3 regions of the Pseudoalteromonas sp. SM9913 genome follow, and region 2 is predicted to be linked to each of the others. Evidence: predicted binding sites of a transcription regulator. Region 2 holds the regulator's gene; each other region holds the start of a gene.

Region 1 (4,278 bases), 310 kb from region 2:
TTGTGCGCCACTGCCTTCGTAATTAAGCACCGTACCAATGCCAAATTTTGCATGTAGCACCCGTTGACCTAAATTAAACCCGCTTTCTTCAAAGGCGGCATGGCTAACCGATGCACTAAAGCGACCAGCTGCTGGCGGGCGAGAAACCTGGGTTTTAATGCGAATTTCTTCTACGCAGTCTTCGGGTATTTCACGTAAAAAACGCGATGGGCTGTGGTATTTTTCTTGACCATATAAACGGCGGCTTTCTGCGTGGCTTATATACAGTTTATCCATAGCACGGGTCATACCTACATAACAAAGGCGGCGTTCTTCTTCTAAACGGCCCGTTTCTTCATTACTTTGTTGTGATGGGAACATGCCCTCTTCAACACCGACCATAAATACCAGCGGAAACTCTAAGCCTTTAGCTGAGTGAAGCGTCATCATTTGTACCGCATCTTCATGTTCATCAGCTTGCCCTTCACCTGATTCAAGCGAGGTGTAGGCTAAAAAGCCTTGTAGTGGTGAACTGAATTCTTCCTCTTCAGGGAGTTCATATTGATCGCAGGCGCTAATTAATTCTTCTAAGTTTTCAACCCGAGCACGGCCTTTTTCACCTTTTTCAGCCTGATACATTGCCATTAACCCTGAGGTTTGAATGGCATATTTAGCCTGCTCGTGCAGCGTTAAGTCACTAATCTTATCTTCAATATGTTCAATTAACTCAACAAACTTGGCAACAGCTCCAGAAGCGCGACCCGATAAATGCTGTTGCTCTACAATGGCTTTAGCAGCATACCAAAGCGGCAAAGATTCAGCGCGAGCGCAGTCACGTATATGGCTTAATGTTTTATCGCCAATGCCGCGGGCGGGCGTATTAATAACACGCTCAAATGCCGCATCATCTTGGCGGTTACCCACTAAGCGTAAGTATGAAAGAGCATCTTTAATTTCTTGGCGTTCGAAGAATCGCATACCGCCATAAATTCGGTATTTTAAACCTTCTTGTAGCATTGCTTCTTCAAGTACCCGCGATTGCGCATTACTACGATATAAAATAGCCGCATCTTGAAGTGCATTACCCGCATTAAGCCAGCTACGTAATTTGCTACTCACAAAGCGCGCTTCATCTAGCTCATTAAAAGCAGCATAAATAGAAATAGGTTCACCGTCGTTACCATCGGTCCATAAACTTTTACCCATTCGCTCGGAGTTATTTTGAATTAACGCGTTTGAGGCTTTAAGAATAGTGGCAGTCGAGCGATAGTTTTGCTCAAGGCGAATCGTCTCTGCATCAAAATCGGTTAAAAAGCGTTTAATGTTTTCTATTTTTGCGCCGCGCCAACCATAAATACTTTGGTCATCATCGCCTACAATCATGATGCTGCTGGTATCGCCCGCAAGTAGTTTTAACCACGCATACTGAATAGTATTGGTATCTTGAAACTCGTCTACAAGCATGTGCGCAAAGCGCTGCTGATAATGACGCAGCAAGGTTGGGTTATTTTTAAGAACCTCATAGCTACGTAGTAATATTTCTGCAAAATCAACTAGGCCCGCTCTATCACAAGCTTCTTGATAGGCCGCGTAAACACGCAGCATCATTTGCTCGTTAATATCGTATGCCTGAATATCTTTAGGGCGCAGAGCTTCATCTTTTTTAGCGCTTATGTACCAACCAAACTGCTTTGCCGGCCATTTTTTATCATCAATATTCATCGATTTTAATAAGCGCTTGATCATACGAAGCTGATCGTCAGAGTCTAAAATTTGAAAGGCTTCTGGTAAGTTTGCTTCACGGTGATGTGCACGCAAAATTCGGTGCGATAAACCATGGAAAGTACCAATCCACATGCCGCCTACAGGGGCTTTTAATGTTTCTTCAACCCGTGAGCGCATTTCTTTAGCGGCTTTATTAGTAAAGGTTACCGCAAAAATACTATAGGCAGAGGCTTGCTCTACTTGCATTAACCAGGCAATACGATGAACCAATACTCGAGTTTTACCTGAACCTGCTCCTGCTAATACCAGCATGTTTTGTAATGGCGCTGCAACGGCATCGCGTTGTTTATCATTTAAGCCATCGAGTAATTCTGAAACGTCCATCGTTACGCCTTTTTAATCAATAATGAGAGCAGTATAACAGGTGTTTTTGTTAGGCTAAATAAAATACTGTTTTTATAAACAGCTATTTATAAAATACGTATTTAAGTTGTTGAATAGTTAACAGTATAAACTGAGCAAGTAACTAAAATAGCTATTCAAAATTGCTAATTTGACTTATTTTTGGCAAAAAATACTAAACTGATAAATTCGTAATAATTTAACTGTATGATTTGTAAGCCTTAATAAATTGGCATAAAGTGTGTAAGTATAAATAATAAGTACAAATACAAAATTAATTAAACTACAGAGGTTAGTATGTCTCAACAAGGTTCTGGCGGTAACGTAATTGCAGCATTATGTAATATTTTTTTCCCCGGTTTAGGGCAGTTGGTGCAGGGCCGTATTTTAGCGGCACTTGTTTTTGCAATTCTGGTTTTTGGCGGCTATGCGTTATGGTTTTTAGTGGTTCCAGCCGTAATTGGAGCCGTATTCCATTTATGGGCAATTATTGATGCTGCACGCTATCGCTCAGGTGGTTAGCTAAATTGATGATGCTAAATAGCGCCTTGCGGCGCTATTTTTGTATCTGGCTTTCATTATTCATAGCTGATTAGGTTATAATCTGTTGTATTAGCAGTACTGGAATAAAGTTATGGAATACCAATTCATTCGCGATCCTATTAGTGGGTTAAGAATTAAAATTAGCAGCGAGCACGCGATTATAGGCCGTTGGTTAAATGAAGAAATAGGCAAAGACAAAGTGGCTATGGTGCAGGCACTTATTAGCTCGGTGAGTTCAAGCTTTGAGCCGGTAACACTTAAAGGCCAAGAAATTGACCTAATTCTTTCTAAAGATGAAGCGTTATTTGAAGCGCATGCGCTGCATCAAGATAACGAAGATATATTAGCCTACCAAGATGATGAACTCATGCTTGAAGAGAATGATTTAAGCAGTGGTTGTGGTTTTGAAGACTTTGTTGACCTGATCAATTCGTGGCATGAGTTTTCGGCTGGTCGTTAAGTTATATTATCTGTATTATTACCCTAATTATAAATCCAACAGTGGAACCAATATGTCTGCGAATTTAAACAAACTAGTTGTTATGCTAGAAATGCAAAATGCCATGAATACCAAAGTACATGAGCAATGGTTTAGTCAAGGCTTTGAGTGGTATAGAGCTATTTGGGTTGAATGTGCAGAAATGCTGGATCATTACGGTTGGAAATGGTGGAAAAAACAAACCCCAGATACTGAGCAAGTAATTTTAGAGCTGGTTGATATTTTTCATTTTGGTTTATCGCTACGTATCGACGGTGAGACCAGCTACGAGCAAATAGCAACACAGCTACAAACTCAAATGAGCGCCCCACAGCAAGGTGATGATTTTAAACAAACGCTTGAATTATTAGCAGCCAGTGCGGTTGCCAATAAAACCTTTAACGCGGCTGCTTTTGCCGGTTGTATGGCACAAATCGGTATGGATATTGATGATTTATATCGTGGCTATGTGGGTAAAAATACGCTGAACTTCTTCCGTCAGGATCATGGTTACAAAGAGGGTAGTTACATTAAAGTGTGGCATGGCAAAGAAGATAACGAACACTTAGTTGAAGTAGTTAAAAGCCTTGATACTGAGCATGCAGATTTTGCAAAACAGGTATATCAAGGCTTAGTAGCGCGTTACCCTCAGGGCGAATAAGCCAGGGTCTGTTGACCTTTGCGGATTACAATTTGTTCAAACTAGGGGCGGTTTAATCGCGACGCGAGGTTTGTAACCTAGTGGGCTAAGTAAAAACCGAGCAACAAAGAGTAAATCGCCCCTAGGCAGAACCCTTCGGGCAGCGCCTGTTTGGCATTGATGCTGCGTTATCGCCTATTTATGGGGAATAACCACACCACATAGGCTCTGCCTTGCCTAAATACCAAACAGACTGCTGCAAATTTAACCTTGAAAGATCAACAGACCCTAAATAAGCTTACGGTAATCGGTGACGCTTAAGTAATCGGTTATTTCGTTATGTGGTTGCTGGCTATTCGGGTTAGCAACCGCAAGTAAATGCTCAATGCCGTATTTTCGTGCGGCATTTAATACCGGTAAGCTGTCATCTACAAATAATGTGCGGCGTTTATCAAACCCTAAATCCCCTTGAACCTTGTGCCATAAACTTTGTTGCTCTTTACTTACCCCA
Region 2 (4,278 bases):
GTAAATAACCAGCGCTTAAAGCCTGTGGCAGGTTGATGGGCATGATGAGCCTCATTGGTATTAGGTTGTTCTGCAATGCTACTCATTATTTAGCCTCCCCATCAGCATCCAGTGCCGCTTGTATCTCGCTCGGTTGAATTACATCACCAGTGTCATTACCCCACGCGTTGCGTTTATAGGTAATAACAGCTGCTATTTGCTTGATTGATAATTGCTTTGCGAAAGACTGCATAGCCGTACCTGGTTTACCGTGGAGCAAAATATCTATATGCCCTTTGATATCACCTATGACTATTGGGCTGCCTTTAAGAGCCGGAAAAACACCCGGCAAGCCTAATCCTGTTGGCTGATGGCACGCCGCGCAGCTCGCCATATAAACCTGCTCACCAAGCGCCATCAGCTCTTCTTTTGGTACAACTTGGTCTAATAACGCAGCGTCTGCTGCAGCTGCTTTTTGCTTGGCTTGTTTAGCCTCTGCTAACCACGTTTTGAAGTCTTCTTCTGTTTTAGCTTCTACCACAACAGGCATAAAACCATGATCTTTACCGCAAAGCTCTGCACACTGCCCACGGTAAGTACCAACCTCATTAATATTGGTCCATGTTTCATTAATAAACCCAGGGTTTGCATCTTTTTTAACGGCAAAGTCAGGCACCCACCATGAGTGAATAACATCATCTGAAGTCATTAAAAAACGTACTTTTTGATTAATTGGTAGTACCAGCGGTTTATCGACCTCGAGTAAATAATTCGGGTTTTTATCAGCAAGGTTGGTTATTTCATTTTGAGGTGTAGCTAGCATGGAATAAAACTCAACGTCCTCCCCCATATACTCGTAATGCCACTTCCACTGTGAGCCTGTAATTTTAATGGTGAGATCAGCTTTGCTGGCATCCTCCATGGCAATTAAGGTTTTAGTCGCAGGAATGGCCATAACAATTAATATGACAAAAGGGATCGCAGTCCACAGTATTTCTACTTTGGTGCTTTCATGGAATTGGGCAGGGACAGCCCCTTTAGATTTGCGATGATGAATGAGTGCCCAAAACATAATGGCAAACACGATCACCCCAATCACACAACATATTAAAAAAATAGTCATGTGCAGTTGGTATACATTATTACTTATATCGGTTACGCCTTTACGCATATTATATTGGCTATTAGCAAGCACATTCTGCGAAAAAACAAACAATATAAGCCACAAGGAAGAACTCAGCTTACCCATGTGACGGCTCCTTTGATGCTATTGCTGACGCAAAGCGAAGAGGCATACGGCTTAAACGCCTATTCGTTATTTTTATTTTTTATAAGGGTGCTGGATTTAGTAAATGTGTGTTCTCAAAACGACTAAGCTGTGAGTTATTTTTATTCCAGCTCTTTAATAACTAGTTAAAAAATAAACAATAAGCAAGGTGAGTATGAAAAATAAACAAGGTGTATTTTTTAAAATGCGCAGCTAAAAAAATAGCAACTAGTCAGGCAATTAATCTAAGAGTCAGGTTTAGTAAGGGGTGTATTGAAATTACAGGATAGAAATATAAAAAATTGTTAACTTAAAAAAGCAGAGTAAATTTGTTTATTTATAAAGTATTTAGTGATTTTATTTATGATAGGAGAAGCACTTAACAACATATAGTCATACATTTGATAAGTTAGACATTGTGCTGCTAACAAACCCAGCGCCTAATCACTATTAAGCGCTAAATTATGCTTTAATACTACATCCAGTCAGCGTTACGAATAACACCTACCGCTAAGCCTTCAATATTGAACGACTCATTTTCTAAATCGACCTCAATAGCTGAAAACTCATCATTTTCAGCATGTAAGAGTACTTTTCTGCCCGCTTTTTCTAAACGCTTCACGGTTACATCGTCGTCAACACGGGCAACAATAACTTGTCCATTTTCGGCAACTTGGGTTTTATGCACAGCAAGTAAATCACCATCCATAATACCAATGTCTTTCATACTCATACCGTTAACACGCAATAAAAAATCGGCCGCAGGTTTAAACATTAAAGGGTCAATTTTACAGTGGCTTTCTACATGCTGTTGCGCCAATATAGGCTCACCGGCAGCCACCCTGCCAATTAAAGGTAAGCCTAACTGCTCTGGCTCCTCTTCTTCAACAAGCTGAATGCCCCGACTCGCGCCTGGCTTCATTTTAATCACACCTTTTTTGGCCAGTGCTTTTAAGTGTTCTTCTGCAGCATTCGCACTTTTAAAACCCAGTGTTTGTGCAATTTCGGCACGTGTAGGAGGCATACCAGTGTCTTTAATAAACACTTTAATGAGTTCGAGTATTTGCGCTTGGCGTTTCGTTAATGGTCGCATACAACTGGTTTTCCATACAGTACAATTAACTGTGAGTATATACAGTTATTTAAAAATCGCAAATATAAATTAATGCCTTATATGCCGTTATCATCAAACAATAACCTACTTTAAAAGCAGGGTGATAAATGTAATTATTAGCAACGCATTATCATATTAATAAATTTTAATTCTCAATTACTTATCCAAGGAGCTAGCATGAGTATTTGGCATCAACCGATTACATTAGAGTTTTGTAAGCAATTAGATCAAGGTATTACAGGCCAAGGGACACTCATGAAAACCATGGGAATAGAAATCAGTGAAATTGGTGATGACTACTTAGTGGCAACTATGCCGGCAATTCCAGAGCATCATAACCCTATGGGTATCGTTCATGGTGGTGCAAATGTGGTGCTTGCTGAAACAGTAGCAAGTTATGCCGCTAATTTTGTGGTTGATTTCAATCGATTTTATTGTGTTGGCCAAGAAATCAGTGCAAGTCATTTAAAGGCATCACGCAATGGCACATTAACGGCCACAGCGAGAGCTTATCATATCGGCAAGCGCAGCTCGGTTTGGGATATTAAAATAACCAATAGCCGCAATGAGCTTTGCTGCGTATCACGTATGACCGCAGCCGTAGTAGAGCGAAAAGGCTAGTAAGTCAATTAACCAAGGTTGAAATTAAATTACTTTTCGAAAGGGTAAATAGTAATTTCTACGCCTGCACCAATTGCAGATATACGTAACAAGGTATCTGCATGTAAGGCTTGGTTAAAGCATTTTGGCGAAGTGCCAGACTCAAACCCAATATCGAAAGTTCTGCGTGAACAACTCAACCATTGCTTTAATGCATTGCGTGAACACGACTCGATTAACTCACACAAGTGATTAATCGCTTTATCTGGCGTGGTTATTTCACCTGCAACCTCAATGCGAGCAAGTTGACGGTATTCGTCTTTATCATAATGTAAAATAGTTGCGACCTTTTTTAAATCAGCAACTAATACGCTAATATCTTGCTTTGACTCAAGCTCTAGATCTACATTTAAAAATTGAATTTCCGACATTATCTCGTTTTTACCCTCTATTAATTTCATTGCAAACTTTAACGCAGTTTTACCGTTATACCAAATCAACAACGCAGGAATCACCTCATTAACGCATTTTTAGCGTTAGCCTCTGAATATTGCCCACTATTTACTCCTCAAAAACGCCCTCTACAAAATACGCAAATTAAAATTAAAGCATGCCGGCGGCAGTTTACTTTTTTATTCTAGGCCTTAAACTAGCCGCTCCTGTAGTTCACGTATGTGATGGATATGATTCGGTTTATTTTAGCTTTGTTGGCTTGCTGTGCTTGTTTTTCAGCAATGGGCGAACAATTTACGCGGTTTTCGAGTGCCAAAAAGCACTTAATTAATACCCTTCCCGAAAACGCTAAAAGTATTTATTGTGGTTGCGATATAAAAAAACAAGGCAAAAAGTTGGTACCCGACCCTACCCATTGTGGCTACGTGCCTCGCAACACACTAACCCGCTCAGGCAAAGTAAATCAACGTGCCCTGCGAATTGAATGGGAACATATTGTCCCTGCATGGGAATTTGGTCACCAGTTACAATGTTGGCAAGATGGTGGGCGTAAAAACTGCCGCAAAGTTAGCGCTAAGTTTCGCATGATGGAAGCCGATATAAACAATTTAGCCCCTGCAATTGGTGAAATTAACGCCGATCGCTCAAACTACCGCTTTGGCATGTTAGCCCAAAACGCGACGCAATATGGTCGCTGTGAGGTTAAAGTTAATTTTAAACAACGTGTTGTTGAACCGCCTGTTCATGCACGTAAACGCATTGCCGATGCGTACGCTTACATGCAAAAAACGTATGGTTTAAAAATTTCAGCTAAACAACAAAAGCTATTTAATGCTTGGCAACAACAAGCTTATGCTGCTAACAC
Region 3 (4,278 bases), 880 kb from region 2:
TTCATTTATATATTTGTTAATACGCTTTTGCGGTAAAACTAAGCGAGTATGTTTAACGCCTTTAATGGTTGAGATGAGTTGCTCAGTTAAATTATCACATAAGCCGGATTGGGAATCATCAGCATCTAAATGAAATGGAGGGGTTTTACTTTGTAGCCATAAAATTTCCTCTACCGGTTTTGCTATTAGAGTGTGACTATAAAGAGAAAAAATAACTAAAGTGCTCAGGCATAAAAAACGAAGAGGCAACATAACAAATAGATCGTCCTTGAAAATTTGCTGCGCATTATACCGATAATGTTTAGAAAATAAACATAAAGAATAGCAAAGAATCAACATTATTGAATAACATTTACCCTTTGCTTAATTTCATTAGTAAGGCATTGGATTATTTCTAAATATGATATCAATCGCTGATAACACGTCATCGCTCAGTGTTAGGTCAAACGCATCAATGTCTTCCTTTAATTGCGCCATAGTAGTGGCACCAATGATAGATGATGTCACTCCATCAACTTGATTACACCAAGCCAGCGCTAATTGAGCTGGGGTGATAGCGTGTGCATGGGCAAGTTCAACATACTCTTTGGTCGCCTGTTGTGATTGTGGCGTATCACGAAAAATACCGTTACGCTGCATAAATGTCCAGCGGGAGCCTTCAGGGCGTGCTCCATTTAGGTATTTACCGGTTAATAGCCCTGCGGCCAATGGTGACCAAGGTAAATAAGCAATATCTTCATGTACACATTGTTCTATTAAATAAGGCCAATCTTTGGCATGTGCTAGGCTAAACTCGTTTTGGATAGACACCATTTTTGGCAAGTTATGCTCTTTTGCTAAATTTAAAAATTGGCTAATTCCCCAAGGCGTATCATCAGAAAGCCCACAATGCTTAATTTTTCCTGCTTTAACACACGCATCTAACCCCTCTAAAATATCAAGCATATCAGCGGTGTGTTGTTTTGCATCTACCTCGGTAAATTTAAGCATACCAGGCCATTGCCTAGCAAAGTGAGGGGTACGGCGATTTGGCCAGTGTAGCTGGTATAAATCAATATAGTCGGTTTGAAGGCGTTTTAGAGAATGATCAACCGCATCAATAACAGCTTGGCGAGTAATATTGCCGCCATCACGTACCCAAGAAAGTCCATTCCCTGCAATTTTAGTTGCAATAACAATGTCTTTTCGTTTTTGTGAATTACGTGCTATCCAATTGCCTATAATTTCTTCTGTTTTACCGTAGGTATCGGGAGAGGGAGGAACAGCATACATTTCTGCTGTATCAATAAAGTTCACACCCTGCTCAAGCGCATAGGCTATCTGTTGGTCGGCATCATGTTGGGTGTTTTGTACTCCCCAGGTCATGCTACCTAAACACACTCTTGAAACGCTAACACCACTACTGCCTAATTGACTATATTGCATTGCTAATCCTAATTATTCGGTTTGAGAGTTTGCTTTTAAAGCCGATAACAATGGCTCTGTGATCGTGGCTTTTTGGCCTGTTTTAAAGTCAAACATGACCACTTTTGACATGCCGGTGGTTGTTATCGCGTTTTGTGCATGACTAAACACACTGTAGTTCATTACAAAGCGGTCAGATTTTATATCACTAATGGTAATACCTACGCTTAATGTGTCAGGAAACGTTACAGGGCGTTTGTAGCGAATATTATTTTCACTGATCACAGGGCCAGTGGCTTTCGCATTAATAGTCTCAAATAAATTTAATTTATTTAAAAAATCGATTCTGGCTATTTCAAAATAACGCAGGTAAACACAGTTATTAACATGCTGTAGGGCATCCATATCGCCCCATGCCACAGTAATATCGGTATGAATAGGGTGTTGTTGTTTAAACGTTTCCATGTATTTATTGCTCTTAGTTTTAAAGCATTTAGATTAGCAATATGGTCGGATGAGCTCAAGGGAATTATAACTAGGGGTGGAGCTACTCTGTATTGCCCTCATGGATGTAAATAAGGGACGTAAGCAGGACATGGAAGCTTTGCGCCTTTTTTATTTAAACAATTAGGCTATAAACCTCGTGCCGTGAGTAAACTGCCTCAGATTGAACAAACCTTAACCTTAACCTTAACCTTAAAAGAACGACAGTGCTAAATAAAAACCCTTGAGTAAAAATTGTACCTCTTTAAATTCATGGCTATAGTAACTATTAACACACAAGGAGATAACTATGCAGAATATAATTAATTGGTTATTGGCATGCACCGTTTTTATAGCGTCGTTTACTTGTTACGCTATGGGTAATGAGGCTGGGGCAATTGTTTTGATTTTATTAGGCTTTTCTTTAGAAATTTTATTTTGGATGTATTGTTTTAATAAGCCAAAGAAAAGTAAACGCTCTTTTTAAGCAATAACATGCTTGCTAATTAAAAGTGATTCCACAATAATGGCTGTATAAATAAACAGTTGTTATTGTGTGATGAAAAAGTTTATTCATATAGACATCTTATCTAACTTGTCAACACCTTGACAAAATTAGATGACAGCCTGTTTATCGAAGGGAAATAAAGGGCTTGTATATGATCGAAACTGATACTCCAAATAATACATTGTCAATATTGACAGTTTTTGCATAGTACTAATGAGAAAAATCGCTCACATTGATATGGATGCATACTATGTCTCAATTGAAATCAGAGACAATCCATCATTAGCTAATAAGCCAGTTGCTGTTGGAGGTAAATCTGATCGTCGAGGGGTTCTTTCTACCTGTAATTATATTGCAAGGCAGTATGGTATTAGTTCGGCAATGCCAACTGGGTTAGCTCTTAAAAAGTGTCCCGGTCTGGTTGTAGTTCCCGGAAGAATGGAAGTGTACAAAGAGACCAGCCAAATCATTCATGGCATCTTTGAAAAGTACACAGATAAAATAGAGCCATTGTCACTCGATGAAGCCTACTTAGATTTATCCGACTCCTCACTTCACCAAGGTTCTGCTACCTTGATTGCTCAAGAGATTAGGGATGAGATACTAAAAGCTACAGGCTTAACTGCTTCCGCAGGGATTGCACCGCTTAAATTCGTCGCTAAAGTAGCTTCTGACCTAAACAAGCCAAACGGCCAATGTACAATAACACCAGATCAGGTATGGGAGTTTCTAGAGACACTACCATTAAAAAAGATTCCCGGTGTTGGCAAAGTAACTTTTGAAAAGCTTAAGGCTCTTGGATTTGAAACCTGTGGTGATATAAGGCGCTCTGATGAAAGCTTCTTAGCGAGTAATTTTGGGAAATATGGTCACGTATTATGGAATCGTAGTCATGGGAAAGATGATAGAGAAGTCGAAGTAACCCGTATAAGGAAGTCTGTTGGGGTTGAGAGAACTTTTGAGTTCGATATTAGTTCACAAAGTGAACTTGAAGCGATAATAGTTGATAAGTTATTACCTGAGTTAAAGCGTCGTTCATCAAAGTACCTTGAGACTCGTTTTATGAATAAGCTTGGGGTAAAGGTTAAATTTAGCGACTTCCAACAAACTACAAAAGAGCAGAAAGCTAGTGAAATTAGCTTAGAATTATTGAACGTACTGTTATCGGAAGCAATAGTCAGGGGGAAGGGAAAGCCTGTGAGATTGCTTGGTATTCATATCGGGTTACAAGAAGCCGAAGAGCGTAGCTTGCAGCTTGGACTGGGGTTTGAGTAATACTAAACCTTATATTTTTCATTATTTGATTAGGGAGTAATATGAAGCGTTATTTGTTGTTTTTTTTCGCTTTTCTGTTTTCAAATGACATTGATGCATCAATAGTCAAAAAATCAAAGAGTGGTATCTGTCACGACGAAAATACTCCTTATTATGCTCGTACTAAAAATTTTCATTCATTTAATTCGATAAAGTCCTGCCTTGAATCAGGCGGTAGGCTACCTAAAAGGCAAGGAAAACCTTCTGGGAATAAACAAGCGATTCCTGACAAGATACCTCAGCAATTAGCAGATAGATCCGAATATTCAAGAAGCAAGTTTGGTAATGGCTGGGCTGATGAAGATGGTGATTGTCAAAACTCTAGAATGGAAGCTTTAATTTCTCAATCATTAGTAGAGGTTAGGTTTAAATCGAACAGAATGTGCAAAGTTGAATCAGGTAAATGGATATCCCCCTTTTCAGGGAATACAATTTTTAAAGCCTCAGAAATAGATATCGATCATGTTGTTCCCTTATCTTGGGCGTGGAAACATGGTGCTAATAAATGGACAAATGAAAAACGTGTAAAGTTTGCTAATGATCCTGCTAACTTATTAAGTGTTGAGTCT

The links. The regulator LexA, encoded in region 2, represses DNA repair genes until DNA is damaged. The targets are predictions, from matches to a motif close to TACTGTATNNNNATACAGTA.
Region 1: a site for LexA is predicted at 2,153-2,172, ahead of uvrD (DNA helicase II). Genes of this name have one in related genera too.
Region 3: a site for LexA is predicted at 2,416-2,435, ahead of dinB (DNA polymerase IV). Genes of this name have one in related genera too.

What each region holds. Positions count from the first base shown of each region.
Region 1 covers NC_014803.1:140,371-144,648, forward strand. The annotation lists gene uvrD (DNA helicase II) at 1-2,088, opposite strand, end outside; gene PSM_RS00650 (hypothetical protein) at 2,404-2,628, shown strand; gene PSM_RS00655 (YacL family protein) at 2,741-3,109, shown strand; gene PSM_RS00660 (dUTP diphosphatase) at 3,162-3,788, shown strand; gene yrfG (GMP/IMP nucleotidase) at 4,056-4,278, opposite strand, start outside.
Region 2 covers NC_014803.1:3,160,901-3,165,178, forward strand. The annotation lists gene ctaD (cytochrome c oxidase subunit I) at 1-86, opposite strand, end outside; gene coxB (cytochrome c oxidase subunit II) at 86-1,228, opposite strand; gene lexA (transcriptional repressor LexA) at 1,722-2,339, opposite strand; gene PSM_RS14555 (PaaI family thioesterase) at 2,538-2,981, shown strand; gene PSM_RS14560 (hypothetical protein) at 3,011-3,391, opposite strand; gene PSM_RS14565 (endonuclease) at 3,644-4,278, shown strand, end outside.
Region 3 covers NC_014803.1:709,449-713,726, forward strand. The annotation lists gene PSM_RS03280 (hypothetical protein) at 1-252, opposite strand, end outside; gene PSM_RS03285 (aldo/keto reductase) at 373-1,425, opposite strand; gene PSM_RS03290 (acyl-CoA thioesterase) at 1,438-1,869, opposite strand; gene PSM_RS18575 (hypothetical protein) at 2,198-2,374, shown strand; gene dinB (DNA polymerase IV) at 2,609-3,670, shown strand; gene PSM_RS03300 (HNH endonuclease family protein) at 3,712-4,278, shown strand, end outside.